One region of the Alteromonas sp. G4i35 genome, then DNA from elsewhere that is predicted to be linked to it. Evidence: predicted binding sites of a transcription regulator. Region 1 holds the regulator's gene; each other region holds the start of a gene.

Region 1 (4,243 bases):
CAATTGCTAGCGACTGGCGGCGCAGGTAAAGATGGTGAGGGTCGAGTGACCACAGTATTCACACCTGAGACCATTCGCAAAACTTCGTCTAAGAAAGACAAAAAAGACAACGAGGGCAATGAATAGCAATGGCAACTTTGAGCGCTAAAAATCTTGCTAAGGCTTACAAGTCAAGACAGGTTGTTCGAGATGTAAGTCTGTCTGTCTCAACGGGTCAAATTGTTGGTCTTCTTGGCCCAAATGGCGCTGGTAAGACCACCACATTCTACATGATTGTTGGTTTAGTGAATCTGGATAAAGGCAAAATTGAAATCGACGACAATGAGCTAACTCATCAGCCCATGCACGAGCGCGCACGCCGCGGAATTGGCTACCTACCGCAGGAAGCCTCTATTTTCAGAAAGCTCACAGTGCATGAAAATATCATGGCCATTTTGCAAACCCGTAAAGATTTAAATTCACAACAGCAAGAAGAAGAAGCAGATGCGCTACTTGATGAATTTAATATTAACCATATACGTAATAGTACGGGGATGAGTTTGTCAGGGGGCGAACGCCGTCGCGTTGAGATTGCCCGCGCTCTGGCAGCAAAACCGCAATTTATTTTGTTAGACGAACCATTTGCTGGTGTTGATCCAATATCAGTTAATGATATAAAGAAGATAATACAACATCTTCGCGATAGGGGTATTGGAATCCTTATCACGGACCATAACGTACGAGAGACATTGGATGTTTGTGAAAAGGCGTACATTGTGAGTCATGGCGAGCTTATTGCGCAAGGAACGGCGGAACAGGTTTTAAGTAATCAAAAAGTAAGGGATGTATACCTAGGCGAACAATTCAGGCTATAGTTAATGTAACCGAATTGTCATTTTTCAGTTTCGCTCTGGTATATTCAATTTAGAGCATTTAAATAAGACGTAGATGAAACCATCTTTACAGCTAAAATTTAGCCAACAACTTACCATGACACCACAGCTTCAGCAGGCCATTAAACTGCTGCAGCTTTCTACACTTGATCTTCAACAAGAGATCCAAGAAGCGCTCGATTCTAATCCGCTATTAGAAGTTGAAGAAGGTAACGACGAGCCGCAACTAGAAAAGAACAATATCGACAACGATGACAGCGGTTCTGAGGCCACTGCTTCTGCATCTAGTGACACGTTAGAAGCCGGCGATGCACTTGAGAAAAACGATCTTCCCGATGAGCTGCCAATCGACAGCACATGGGACGAATACTATTCTGCTTCATCTTCGCCTGCTCCGGGTCCATCCAATGACGACGAGCAAATCTTCCAAGGTGAGACTACTGAAGATATTCAAGAGCACCTTCTTTGGCAAATGCGCCTTACCCATTTCTCGGATACCGATCGCGCAATCGCTACAGCAATCATCGACTCTATTGACGAGTCAGGTTATTTAACCGTTACCCTTGATGATATTTTAGAAGCGGTTAACGATGATGATATGGAAGAGCCGATTGAAATGGACGAAATAGAATGTGTGCTAAAGCGCATTCAGATGTTCGACCCTATTGGTTCTGGCTCACGCTCTCCACAAGAATGTTTGATGGTGCAATTGCGCCAATTTTCAGAAGACACACCGTGGCTTGCTGAAGCAAAGCAACTAATTGAAGAGTACTCTGACTTACTGAGCAGCAAAGACTATCGTACGCTTATGCGTAAAAGCCGATTGAAAGAAGATCAGCTACGCGAGGCAATGCGTTTACTGCAAACCTTGAATCCTCGCCCAGGTAGTGCTTTAGTTACTAAAGAGCCTGAGTACGTTATTCCTGATGTCTCAGTAACTAAGAAAAATGGCCGTTGGGTGGTTGAGCTGAACCCCGACAGTCTGCCTAAATTAAGCGTAAATCAACAATACGCTGCAATGAGTCGCCGTGCCAAGAATAGTAGCGATTCACAATTCATCCGCTCACACATGCAAGAGGCTAAGTGGTTCATAAAGAGCCTTGAATCTCGTAACGAAACCTTAATGAAGGTTGCAAACTGCATTGTGCAGCAGCAAATGGGCTTTTTTGAGCACGGCCCGGAAATGATGAAACCAATGGTGCTAAATGATGTCGCAGAAATGGTAGATATGCACGAATCCACTATTTCGCGAGTGACAACGCAAAAGTACATGCATACGCCACGTGGAATCTTCGAATTGAAGTATTTCTTCTCAAGCCACGTTGCAACAGAGTCTGGTGGTGAATGTTCATCTACAGCGATTCGTGCATTGATCAAGAAATTAGTGGCCGCTGAAAAGCCTAGCAAGCCGCTAAGTGATAGCAAGATTGCTTCATTGTTGGCCGAACAAGGCATTAAAGTTGCCCGGCGAACAATAGCAAAGTACCGGGAATCGTTGTCGATCCCGCCGTCGAACCAACGCAAAAGCCTTATTTAATCGGGCTTAATAATATAAGGAAGACGAAATATGCAAATCAACCTTACTGGTCATCATGTCGAAATCACCGACTCTTTGCGTAATTATGTCGATACGAAGTTCAGCAAACTTGAACGTCACTTTGATCACATTTCTAATGTGCATGTCATCCTGAACGTTGAAAAATTAAATCAAAAAGCCGAAGCGACCGTTCATTTAAGTGGCGCTGAAGTATTCGCATCCTCAGAAAATACCGACATGTATGCGGCGATTGACAGCATGGTTGATAAACTCGACCGGCAGGTAATCAAGCATAAGGAAAAACTGAAAAAACATTAGTAGTTAATTAAGCATGGATATACAAGCCATCGTAAGTCTGGACCGCACCGAGTGTGCGGTTCAGTGTAATAGTAAAAAGCGAATTCTTGAGATCATCGCTGATATCGCTGCCAAGCAAAACGAGAACATTGATCAGGCAACGGTACTCAACAGTTTGATGGCTCGAGAGCGTATGGGTAGTACAGGCATTGGCAATGGTATCGCCCTGCCCCACGGGCGCCTGCCGGGCCTTGAAAAAGTGATCGCCATTGTTGTAACCAGCACGCCAGCAATCGACTTCGACGCCCTTGACGAGAAACCCGTAGACATCTTTTTTGCGCTACTCGTTCCCGAGGAACAGACCGAAGGACACCTTCAAACGCTGGCCACCGTGGCTGGTAAACTAAGCGACAAAGAAACGATTAAAGCAATACGTCGCGCAACGACAAGCGACGATATTCTATCTGCATTAAGTTAAACATTAAGCGCCTATTAACCGTTTAGTGGGCGCCTAATTCAACAACGCGTATGTGATAAAACCAGAGTATTAGGGAGAAAGTAGGTGAAGCTGATAATAATCAGTGGTCGTTCAGGGTCTGGTAAGTCTGTCGCACTTCGCGCATTGGAAGATTTAGGTTATTACTGTGTTGATAATATACCGGTAAACTTACTTCCCACTTTAACCCATACAGTTGTTGACGAGTACGATCAGGTTGCGGTAAGTATCGATGTGAGAAACTTACCCAAAAATCCTGACGATTTGGTAGAAATTCTAGACTACCTGCCTTCTTCGTGGTCGATGACCATTGTTTACATTGACGCGAGCGATGATGTACTGGTTAAGCGTTTTAGCGAAACACGTCGTCTTCACCCTCTTGCCAAGCTCAATAAGTCGCTTTCAGAAGCCATTAAAGCCGAGTCTGCGCTACTTGCTCCTATTGCTGAGCGCGCAGATTTATATCTAGATACAGATAAGCTTACCATTCACCAACTGGCAGAGTTAATTCGAGAGCGTATCCTGGGTAAGAAAAGCTCACGCCTTGTGCTTGTGTTTGAGTCGTTTGGCTTTAAGCACGGCATTCCTAAAGATGCGGATTACGTTTTTGATGCCCGCTTTTTACCTAACCCCCACTGGGAGCCCGACCTTAAACATCTGACCGGATTAGACGCACCAGTAGAAGTATTTTTGGGGTCGCAGCCTGTAGTGACCAAGTTCATTTGGCAAATTCAGAATTTAATAACGACATGGCTGCCTCATTTAGAGCGCAATAACAGAAGTTACGTAACCGTAGCCATTGGCTGTACTGGCGGGCAACACCGTTCGGTTTATATCGCACAGACCCTGTCGAAAACCTTCAGTGAAATACACCCTGATGTTCAAATTCGCCATAGAGAGCTGAATCAGTAATGACTATTCAAAAAACGCTAACTATCGTCAATAAGTTAGGGTTGCATGCAAGAGCGGCGACCCAACTGGTTAAACTGGCTAATCAATTCGACGCTAAAATCATCTTAAAAAAAGGCGATAAAGAAGCAG
Region 2 (4,243 bases), on a different contig from region 1:
AAAACAGGTATCAAGTCTGTGCGCTGTGAGCCGGGTAATACATTAGACACTAAGCTGTCTAGCACAAGGGGATCCGATGAAGGGGTATCATAGTATCCTAAAACCATGTGTGCTTGTGTTACTCGACTTCTACCAATCTTCGCTTTTACATAAATTAGGCGAAGTTTAGAACTATCGATACCTAAGTGTAGCAGAGCTACGTATTTTGCAATGGCATAATCCTCACAATCTCCGCGAGAATGGCCAAAAAGTTCAGAAGGGGTTGCCCAGTAGTCTTTTTCTTTAAACACAATATCGTCAGTAGCATACTGAATATGCTCATCAAAGAAAGCGTTTACACCAAGCAATTGATCTTTGACACCCTTACTTTCAAGAGCGTGTAGGGCAGCTTCTAGCGCTGCAACGTGTGATGCTTTATCAGCTCCAAATTTATTTTTTACTTCCTGTTCAAGCTTTGGAAACTCGATTACATACTGATCCTTCATTTGCTGTCCAGCCAGTAGCAGGGCCACTAATGCTAAGCAGTGCGACGCAAATAGAGAAAGGGTCATAACTTCATTATTTTAGTTATACTAAAGTATAGGCGAGAGTAACCGTCTTCACCTAAAGTTTAAGTATAATTTGCTATACGTAGTTATAGGTATAACATGGCTGTGCTGATAAACCAACCATGATTTCGAATGCTAAAGTGGAAATCGAGAAAGACTATTTTTTTACTACAAAATCGTGTTCTTGAATGTTTGCGATAATTCCTGCACCTTCGTTTACTACTAGAGACGAATTACCGTAGGCACTACTCACTACAAATTTGCCAGGATATAGTGAGTACTGTAAGTATTTACGGCCACGGTTATCGACAATCTCTTTAGCTTGATAAAGGTATAGTTCATCTTTTTCAGAAATGCCATTGTCTCTGCCTAAAGATACAGAAATTTTATCGCCGGCAACATTAATCACTCTACCTGTCATTGGCTGGCATGCAGTGGCTTCTTTTATGTCTTCAATCGCTTCTGCTATTGTCGCGTTGACAGTTTGCCCATAAAGCGACTGCCAAAACTTCGTCGAAAATTCATCTACATCTTCGAATCTGTCGAATGTCCATTCTCCTTGATTCTGATAAGACTTAGTCAACAACAGGCCTCCATTAATGCCGTCATAGACCTGAATGGTCATAGCAAAGGAGCGTCGAGAAGTACCCTCACGCCACGGTGTAAAAACCGAAGCCTCTTCCCGTGTCACGCTTAAATCATCTATCATGCCCACCAGCACAAATTGAGTATTACTTTGCGCTGAAAGCGTGCGTACATTTTGGTCAGTATATCGACTGTCAAATTTTGCAGTATGTGGCGCGATATAGATAATATCTAGGTTTTCAGTTTTATTTCGCATGGTCTGCGCTAACTGCTGGGTGAATGAAGCATCGAAATTGGGAATATTACCCTGTGTTAATTGCGCTCTGTTACGTACCCTGAAATGTGTGGTAGCGAAATGTTTTTGGTCATTTTGTGCGGCACACACTTTTCCTCTTGGAAAAATGTCAGCGCGAATACTTACCGTAATCACATCGCCGCTATAAACTTCATCAACTAGTTCCAGTTGTTCAACTTCGCCGGTAGAGTGAATGGTCATCTCTTCATTTTTAAGAAGACCATTTGTAAGCTTGGCGACACTATGAACTGATGCGCCTGCAAAAAGCATGGCTTGCTTAAGTGCCTCTTGGGTAGCCGCATGTCTGGCAGTTTCCTTATCACCATTTCGCACCACAGCCTGTCCTGTAGCCTCGTACCACACGGCATTTGCTTGCCCAACCAAAAATGCAAACAGGCAAATTACCGCCACGACTGCATTTAAAATAGTTACCAGCTTTGTTTTGCTAATATGTCGCACCGCACACCTCTGGAGGTTTTTATCTAACTGCGCTATGCAAAGCGCCCGGTTTATGAAGCGAAGTATGCGAAAAGAGTGCCAGTTGATGTGGTTTGTCGCCATTAAATCAATCGGGCGCATATCTTGCACATATCTTGCAACGCGTATCTTGCTAAAGGTTTGTAAAACGCGTCAGTTTAGATATGTCAAAATCTGCTACCGCGAGTATGGCAGTATCTCGTAGTTACAAGGCTGCCACCGACGAGAGCAGCGTAACTACACATTTGATTTTATTAATAATGTAATTTGGAAATGAAACTATGTGCTTGAAAAAAATACATAAATCAAAATCGCTGCTGCTGTCTTGCTTTCTTGGTTTAGCAATAAGCACTGGTGGATGCGGCATTATTGATAAACACGTTGAGTGGGAAACAATAGAACCAGAAAGCTATCCCGTGCTCAAGGCGGTAGGCTATGCGCCAATTTCTTCTCAGCACGGCGAAAGCGACAGCATGAAGCTTATAATGGCGATGAAAGCGTCAAAATTAGATGCATACCGAGAGCTCACTGAACAAGTCTATGGTCAAAAAATTGAAGGCAATCAGTCTCTGTCTCACTTGGTTATAGATAGCGAAACATTGCGAGCATCTGTAGAGGGGGTCATTAGAGGCGCTGAAGTCGTAAAAGCCTATCCGGTAGGTGAAGATACATACGTCACCGAACTCGCTTTAGATATGCAGCAGGTTTACGATATATATCTGTCGACCGCAAAACCGCGCCGAGTAAAGGATGTTAAGTATTATTAAACATTAGCGAAAGGGGAGTTTGCGCAAGTGGCTGTATCGTGAAGTCTTAAATCATGCGCAAATTCACAGAGGTATAATTTACTTTTACCGGTTAAGGCTTAATGGTTAAAGCTCGCTGAGTGGGGTTTACTGAAATCGCAAAAAATTAGGCGCTCACTCCCGACCCTAAAGTCCCGCCTTTCGGCTTTCCTTTTTTGTCATAGGTGAGCGATTCTTTGGCACGAACTTCCATCATCAAGTTACGTAAGTGTGTGAGGCGTAGCTGTCCTTGCTCTACGGCTTTTTGATTGACTTGTGTGCGGTATTTGCAATCGTCCAGAAGTTTCTTTGCATTAGCCATTAATGCTTCATCTTCTTCTGACATTGAGCCTTGATCGCTAATTGTGCGCTCAATGCTTCCATCGAGAGCCTGAATAGACGTTAACAGTGCTGTCTTTTCGTCTAATAAGTTCATTAAAGATTCTGCGTCTCGCGAACTGATAAGTTGCAATTCTTTTTCAAGCAATACGGCAAGTGAAGACAGTTGCTCCACTTGCTTTATTAGTGCTTGTGTCAATTGGCTTTCTTGTTCAGTCACGTTAGCTCTCTTCTGGTTAGTTACGAGTTTTGTCGCTCACTATTTAGCGCCAAAAATCTCACCTTCTAGTTTTGCAATCTTGTTGGCAAGCACTTCAGGATTAACTTTATACTCGCCACTTTGAATCGCTCGCTTAAGGCGATCGACTTTATCTTGGTTCACAGGCGCTTCCGAACCTTTCTTCTGAACCTGGTTGAGCTGCTGAGCAGATTGCGTCAACGATACAGAATCCTGACGCGGAACTGATGCGGTTTGCGCAGCCTGTGTTGATGCCTGCTGTGGAGATTGCTGCGTTTGGTTTTGCTGCGCAACCTTTCCATTATCAACGGGTGTTTTCGGTAACCCATTGTTTATATTGTTAATTGCCATAATTAGTCCTCACTACTTTTTCGCCTCTGTAAAGTGTATCGGCCTTTCGGCTAATTTCTTTAGCTAAATTGTGAACAAAAAAGTAGATATTCGCTGCCTCGTTTATAAGTGTATCACGACTTCTTCAGGGCTTGCGACTCTTGCTATCACCGCCTTTTGGCTACTGGCATTAATTACCTTAATATTGTCACCAACAACACCGTCTTGCTGAGCGATTCCGGCTGTTTTCACTTCCATACCTGCTACCTCAGCAGTTATGGTAATTCTGTCGCCTTTGCACACAAAGCATAGCATATTTGACTGTATAGCTTGTCCGTCAGTCACTCGGCGTTTTATTCTAGCCCCAATAAGTGCTTCTAGCTCAGTAAATGCGGTATGGCGCAATCGTCTTACATCAACTTTTGCCAGAGAGAGATTCGATGATGTTAGTACGGTTCCTGGACTTATTGCGCCTTGAGTGACAACAATTTCTTTGGTACGCGTTACTTGCCCGCTGGTAAAAAGGTACCATTCATTATTTCTACAGCTCACTCTAACTGATATATACGATTGGCTCAGCGCTTCTTGCGACGCGTTGTATTCGAACCCAGTTGGGCAGTCAGGAATATTTATCCTATCGTCTATC
Region 3 (4,243 bases), on a different contig from region 1:
AGCGGTCAGATGACAAAAATCGTGATCGATGTGAACGTTACGCCGGTACCTGAATTACAACAGCATTCAGAACGCACTGAGTCTGAGTTTCGTCTTTATTTCCAAAACTGGTTGAACGGTCTATGGGAAAATAAAGACAACCGTATAAAGAAAATGTTGGAGTCGTAATTAATGGAAGTCAGTGCTTCAGTACGCGATAACTTTATTCACATAGTTAATGATATTTTCCCGAATCTTACTACTGAAGATCCGCTGTATAACGTCATCGCACTAAGTAGTATTTTAGTGGTGTCGGCGGTAATCTATATTATCGCAAGGCTATTGGTGCGCCCCCAGATAGCCAGTTGGGTATACAAATCCAATAACCTCTGGGACAACGCCTTGCAGCAGCACGGATTTTTCCGTCGCTTAATGCACCTGTTTCCTGCCCTGTTTATTTACTTAACCACACCGGTACTTATTAGCGATGAAGCCGTGATGCACGGTATGGTGATAAAGAGCGCTCAGCTATACATGCTATATAGCGGCCTTCTTGCCTTATATGCCATGTTGAGCACAGTGGAAGACGTTTATAACGCCTCAGCGCTTGCTAAACGCGCACCTATCACTGGCTTTATTCAAGTTACCAAATTGGCATTTGCTATTGTCACCATACTATTAAGTATCTCTTTAATTGTAGACAGAAGCCCGCTACTTATTGTGTCTGGCTTAACCGCCATTGCCGCTGTTTTACTATTGATATTCAGAGACACCATTCTGGGCTTTGTTGCCGGCATTCAAATAGCCGCTAACCGCATGTTTAATACGGGCGACTGGATTGCCATGCCTAAGTATGAAGTAGATGGTGAAATACTCGAGATAGGCCTTACCAACGTCAAAGTACAGAACTGGGATAAAACCATTTCTACGCTGCCGACTTACAGCCTTACTACAGAAGCAGTTAAGAACTGGCGCGGTATGCAAGAGTCTGGCGGACGCAGAATTAAGCGCGCCATTTATATTGATGTGCACTCTATTAAGCTTTGTGACAACGATATGCTAGAGCGCTTTTCGAAAATTCGCTATATCAACGAATATATCGATAAGAAGAAAAATGAGCTCCGCGCTTATCACCGAGACTACTCCATTGATGAGTCGGATCTGCTAAACAGCCGTCGCCTTACCAACATCGGCACTTTTAGAGCTTATTTAGAGGCATACTTGCGCAAGCACCCGGATATAAACCAAGAACTAACCCTAATGGTTAGGCAGCTACCGCCTAATGAGCTTGGTTTACCTTTAGAAATTTACTGCTTCAGTGCACAAAAGGAATGGGTGAGGTACGAAAAAGTACAGGCGGATATTTTCGACCACGTTATGGCTATGCTGGATTTGTTCGATTTACGCGCTTATCAACGTGATGGACATTTGTCGCTGCTTGCCCATCGCGAACAAAGCGCTTATAGAAACAGTCCCGAAAGCGACAATGCGCCTGAGGATGCTCTGGAGAAGAGCGAACCTAATCGATAAGGCAGTGATGAATAAAGACTTGTTCAAGACGAAAAAAAACCGGCTGAGATAGCCGGTTTTTTTAATGCTTATCGCTTAAGCCAATGCGTAGGCCATCAGTAAGCAAAGTACTAAACCAGTAACGCCAAAAAAACCGTACTCGATTTTTTCCTGCATACCTTCAGCACCTGCTTTAGCAGTCATAAAGCCCATAACGATGCTGCTTAGCCCTAGCGTAAAGGCAATTAGCGCAACACCAAACATAATTGCATTAATCCAATCAGCCATTGTGATAACCCCTTAAAAATATTGGCGGTATTATGCACCAATAAATAAGATTTAACCATGCTTGGATTGGCTTAAATGTACCGCTATTGGTATTAATTGATCTTAGTCAAAACTACTAATTAGTTGGTAATCTCACTAAATAGTGTATTTAGCAGAGCATAAAGAAATCATCAAATATCACTAACCATTTGAAAGATATAGACTTTAAATATTGGCAAGGCCATTGCTCTACCTTAGGTATAACAGCGAGTATCGTTAGCGTCTATCTGACAGTGACACTACAACGCATTGCAGTTTGCTTCGAGCACTTTCGTTAACGCGTCACACGTAAATTAAGGAATGAACAATGTCTAAGAAACTATTACTTTCAGTTGCCCTTACCAGTACTTTAATGAGCGGCCACGCATTGGCGCATGACAGCAGCTTTCAAAACAACAGTTGTGACATGGAGCTTGATGGTCATATTCAATATTACCAAGGTGATCTAACGGTACAGATGGACAATGGCTCAGTGATGACGATTGACTCCCATCACAATATGACCATTAACGGCGAACCAGTATCGCTTGACAGCGAACAACAGCGCTGGGTAAGTGAATATTACAACAACATTGATATCGCCATCCCTATGACCTTGAATATCGCCAGTGAAGGGCTGCAAATTGCCAACGTGGCAGTAACTGAAGTATTTACTGAACTGTTAGGCGGCGATCAAATGGGTGACGATTTTCGTGAACTGTTCGACTCACTTGAAACCAAACTAAACACTTCATTCTATGATGACGCAGGGAATATTCGCGTTGATTCAACTAAATTCGATGAGCCAGGTTGGTTTGACGAAAGCTGGGAGCAAGAATTCGAAGCGCAAATTGAGTCTTTAATCAGTGAGTCTATGGGTAGAATACTTATTGCGGTAGGAACACAAATGTTGTGGGAAGGCGGTGATATGTCTGAGTTTGAGCAAAAGATGGAGCGCTGGGGTGAAGATTTAGAATATCGCTTAGAAAGCCAAGCGGCTGCGCTAGAAGAAAAAGGCGATGCATTGTGTAAGGTACTGAAGAAAGCAGATTATGCCGAAGGCAAAATGCAGGCATCCATATCGGGGCTAGATGACTTGAACCTGCTAGATATTGATCAAGGCAACCACCATGACCACAACGACGAAATGAAAATGTAGTTGGAACATTTAGCGAACTAAACGCGCAAAACGAAACGACTTGCAACGCTAACCACTCACCTTAGAAAACCGACTGTAACCCAGTCGGTTTTTCATTTTTACAGTTAACGACAACCGCCCTTCAATTAATGTACTCTTAAGCCCTAAACAAAGGGGTATTTAATTGATGACTCAAAATGTAGTAATTAGTGGCTACGGCTGGTTAGCCAGCTATGTGGGCAACGCACTTTCAGGTAAGGTCAATATTGTTGGCACCACTCGAAGCCAACAGAAACGTCTCGCGTTACAAGACCAAGGTATCACCGCAATTGAATATGCCCTGGGCGAAGATACATCAGCGCTTTGTAACCATTTGCCAAACGCTACCTTGTTGCTAAATATTCCCCCTGGCAGGAGAAACACAGATCTCGCGTCATACACCAACAATATGCAGCAGTTGATAGACGCAGCCATCAGCGTAAAGGTAGCGCATATCGTGTTTATCAGCACCACGTCGGTTTACGGCGATGCAACAAATGAGGTAGTGTCCGAAGTCAGCACTACACAGCCGCAAACAGCCTCGGCCAAAGCCCACGTGACTATTGAAGACTATTTATTGTCTAAACGAGGTCAGGTTGATATCAGTATTGTTCGCCTAGCCGGTTTAGTAGGCCCAGACCGTCACCCCGCCCGCTCGTTAAGTGGAAAACAGTTAGATGCAGGAAATAAGCGAATAAACCTTGTACATGTGTACGACATTGTATCAGCGCTGACGACCATCATTTGTGGCAAGCCGCTTAACGATGTTATTCACCTTTGCAGCTTGTCTCATCCTAAGCGCGGTATTTATTACGTGGATGCAGCGAAGGCGATGGATATTGATGCTCCTCGCTTTTCTGATACTGAAGCGGAACCTGCTGGCAAAGTGATTGACGCCGCACAAAGCTGGGCAAGGCTAAATATTACACCAGAGTATAGCGACCCCTATCGCATGTTTTAGGCTTTCACTTAGTGAAAATACATACTCTGACACAAACAAAAACGGCAAGCTTTAGGCTTGCCGTTTTTAAGTTGAGCTCACTGCTAGCTCACGTCATTTCTTGTAAAACCTGACTATCCGAATAGGCTCAACCCGAAGTATTTTACCGCTACCGTGTTTACAAAAATCACGAGTAAAATAAGTGGAATAAAGGTTTTCAGCGATATATCCACGTATTTTTCAAACCAGCTACCTTTGTAACCACTGCTGCCCTCTTCCAAAGAAGCATTGAAGTTTGCACTCTTCCAACGATAAATAACAAACAAACAAAT

The links. Region 1 encodes sigma-54, which starts transcription at its own class of promoters, with help from an activator protein. Its sites were predicted from a motif close to GTTGGCACGNNNNTNGNNT; they were not measured.
Region 2: ACFI6L_RS02965 (flagellar assembly protein T N-terminal domain-containing protein) is a predicted target of sigma-54. The motif match lies at 1,952-1,970, and genes of this name have one in related genera.
Region 3: ACFI6L_RS06320 (DUF2884 family protein) is a predicted target of sigma-54. The motif match lies at 1,987-2,005, and genes of this name have one in related genera.

The regions. Positions count from the first base shown of each region.
Region 1 is NZ_JBHNZD010000025.1:72,095-76,337, forward strand. It holds gene lptA (lipopolysaccharide transport periplasmic protein LptA) at 1-126, shown strand, start outside; gene lptB (LPS export ABC transporter ATP-binding protein) at 129-854, shown strand; gene ACFI6L_RS16145 (RNA polymerase factor sigma-54) at 928-2,409, shown strand; gene hpf (ribosome hibernation promoting factor) at 2,440-2,727, shown strand; gene ptsN (PTS IIA-like nitrogen regulatory protein PtsN) at 2,741-3,184, shown strand; gene rapZ (RNase adapter RapZ) at 3,269-4,114, shown strand; gene ACFI6L_RS16165 (HPr family phosphocarrier protein) at 4,114-4,243, shown strand, end outside.
Region 2 is NZ_JBHNZD010000004.1:10,102-14,344, forward strand. It holds gene ACFI6L_RS02960 (transglutaminase-like cysteine peptidase) at 1-551, opposite strand, end outside; gene ACFI6L_RS02965 (flagellar assembly protein T N-terminal domain-containing protein) at 706-1,887, opposite strand; gene ACFI6L_RS02970 (LPP20 family lipoprotein) at 2,187-2,672, shown strand; gene flgN (flagellar export chaperone FlgN) at 2,818-3,249, opposite strand; gene flgM (flagellar biosynthesis anti-sigma factor FlgM) at 3,289-3,618, opposite strand; gene flgA (flagellar basal body P-ring formation chaperone FlgA) at 3,721-4,243, opposite strand, start outside.
Region 3 is NZ_JBHNZD010000008.1:29,132-33,374, forward strand. It holds gene ACFI6L_RS06305 (acyltransferase) at 1-168, shown strand, start outside; gene ACFI6L_RS06310 (mechanosensitive ion channel family protein) at 172-1,509, shown strand; gene ACFI6L_RS06315 (hypothetical protein) at 1,585-1,776, opposite strand; gene ACFI6L_RS06320 (DUF2884 family protein) at 2,123-2,953, shown strand; gene ACFI6L_RS06325 (NAD-dependent epimerase/dehydratase family protein) at 3,120-3,932, shown strand; gene ACFI6L_RS06330 (sodium-dependent transporter) at 4,046-4,243, opposite strand, start outside.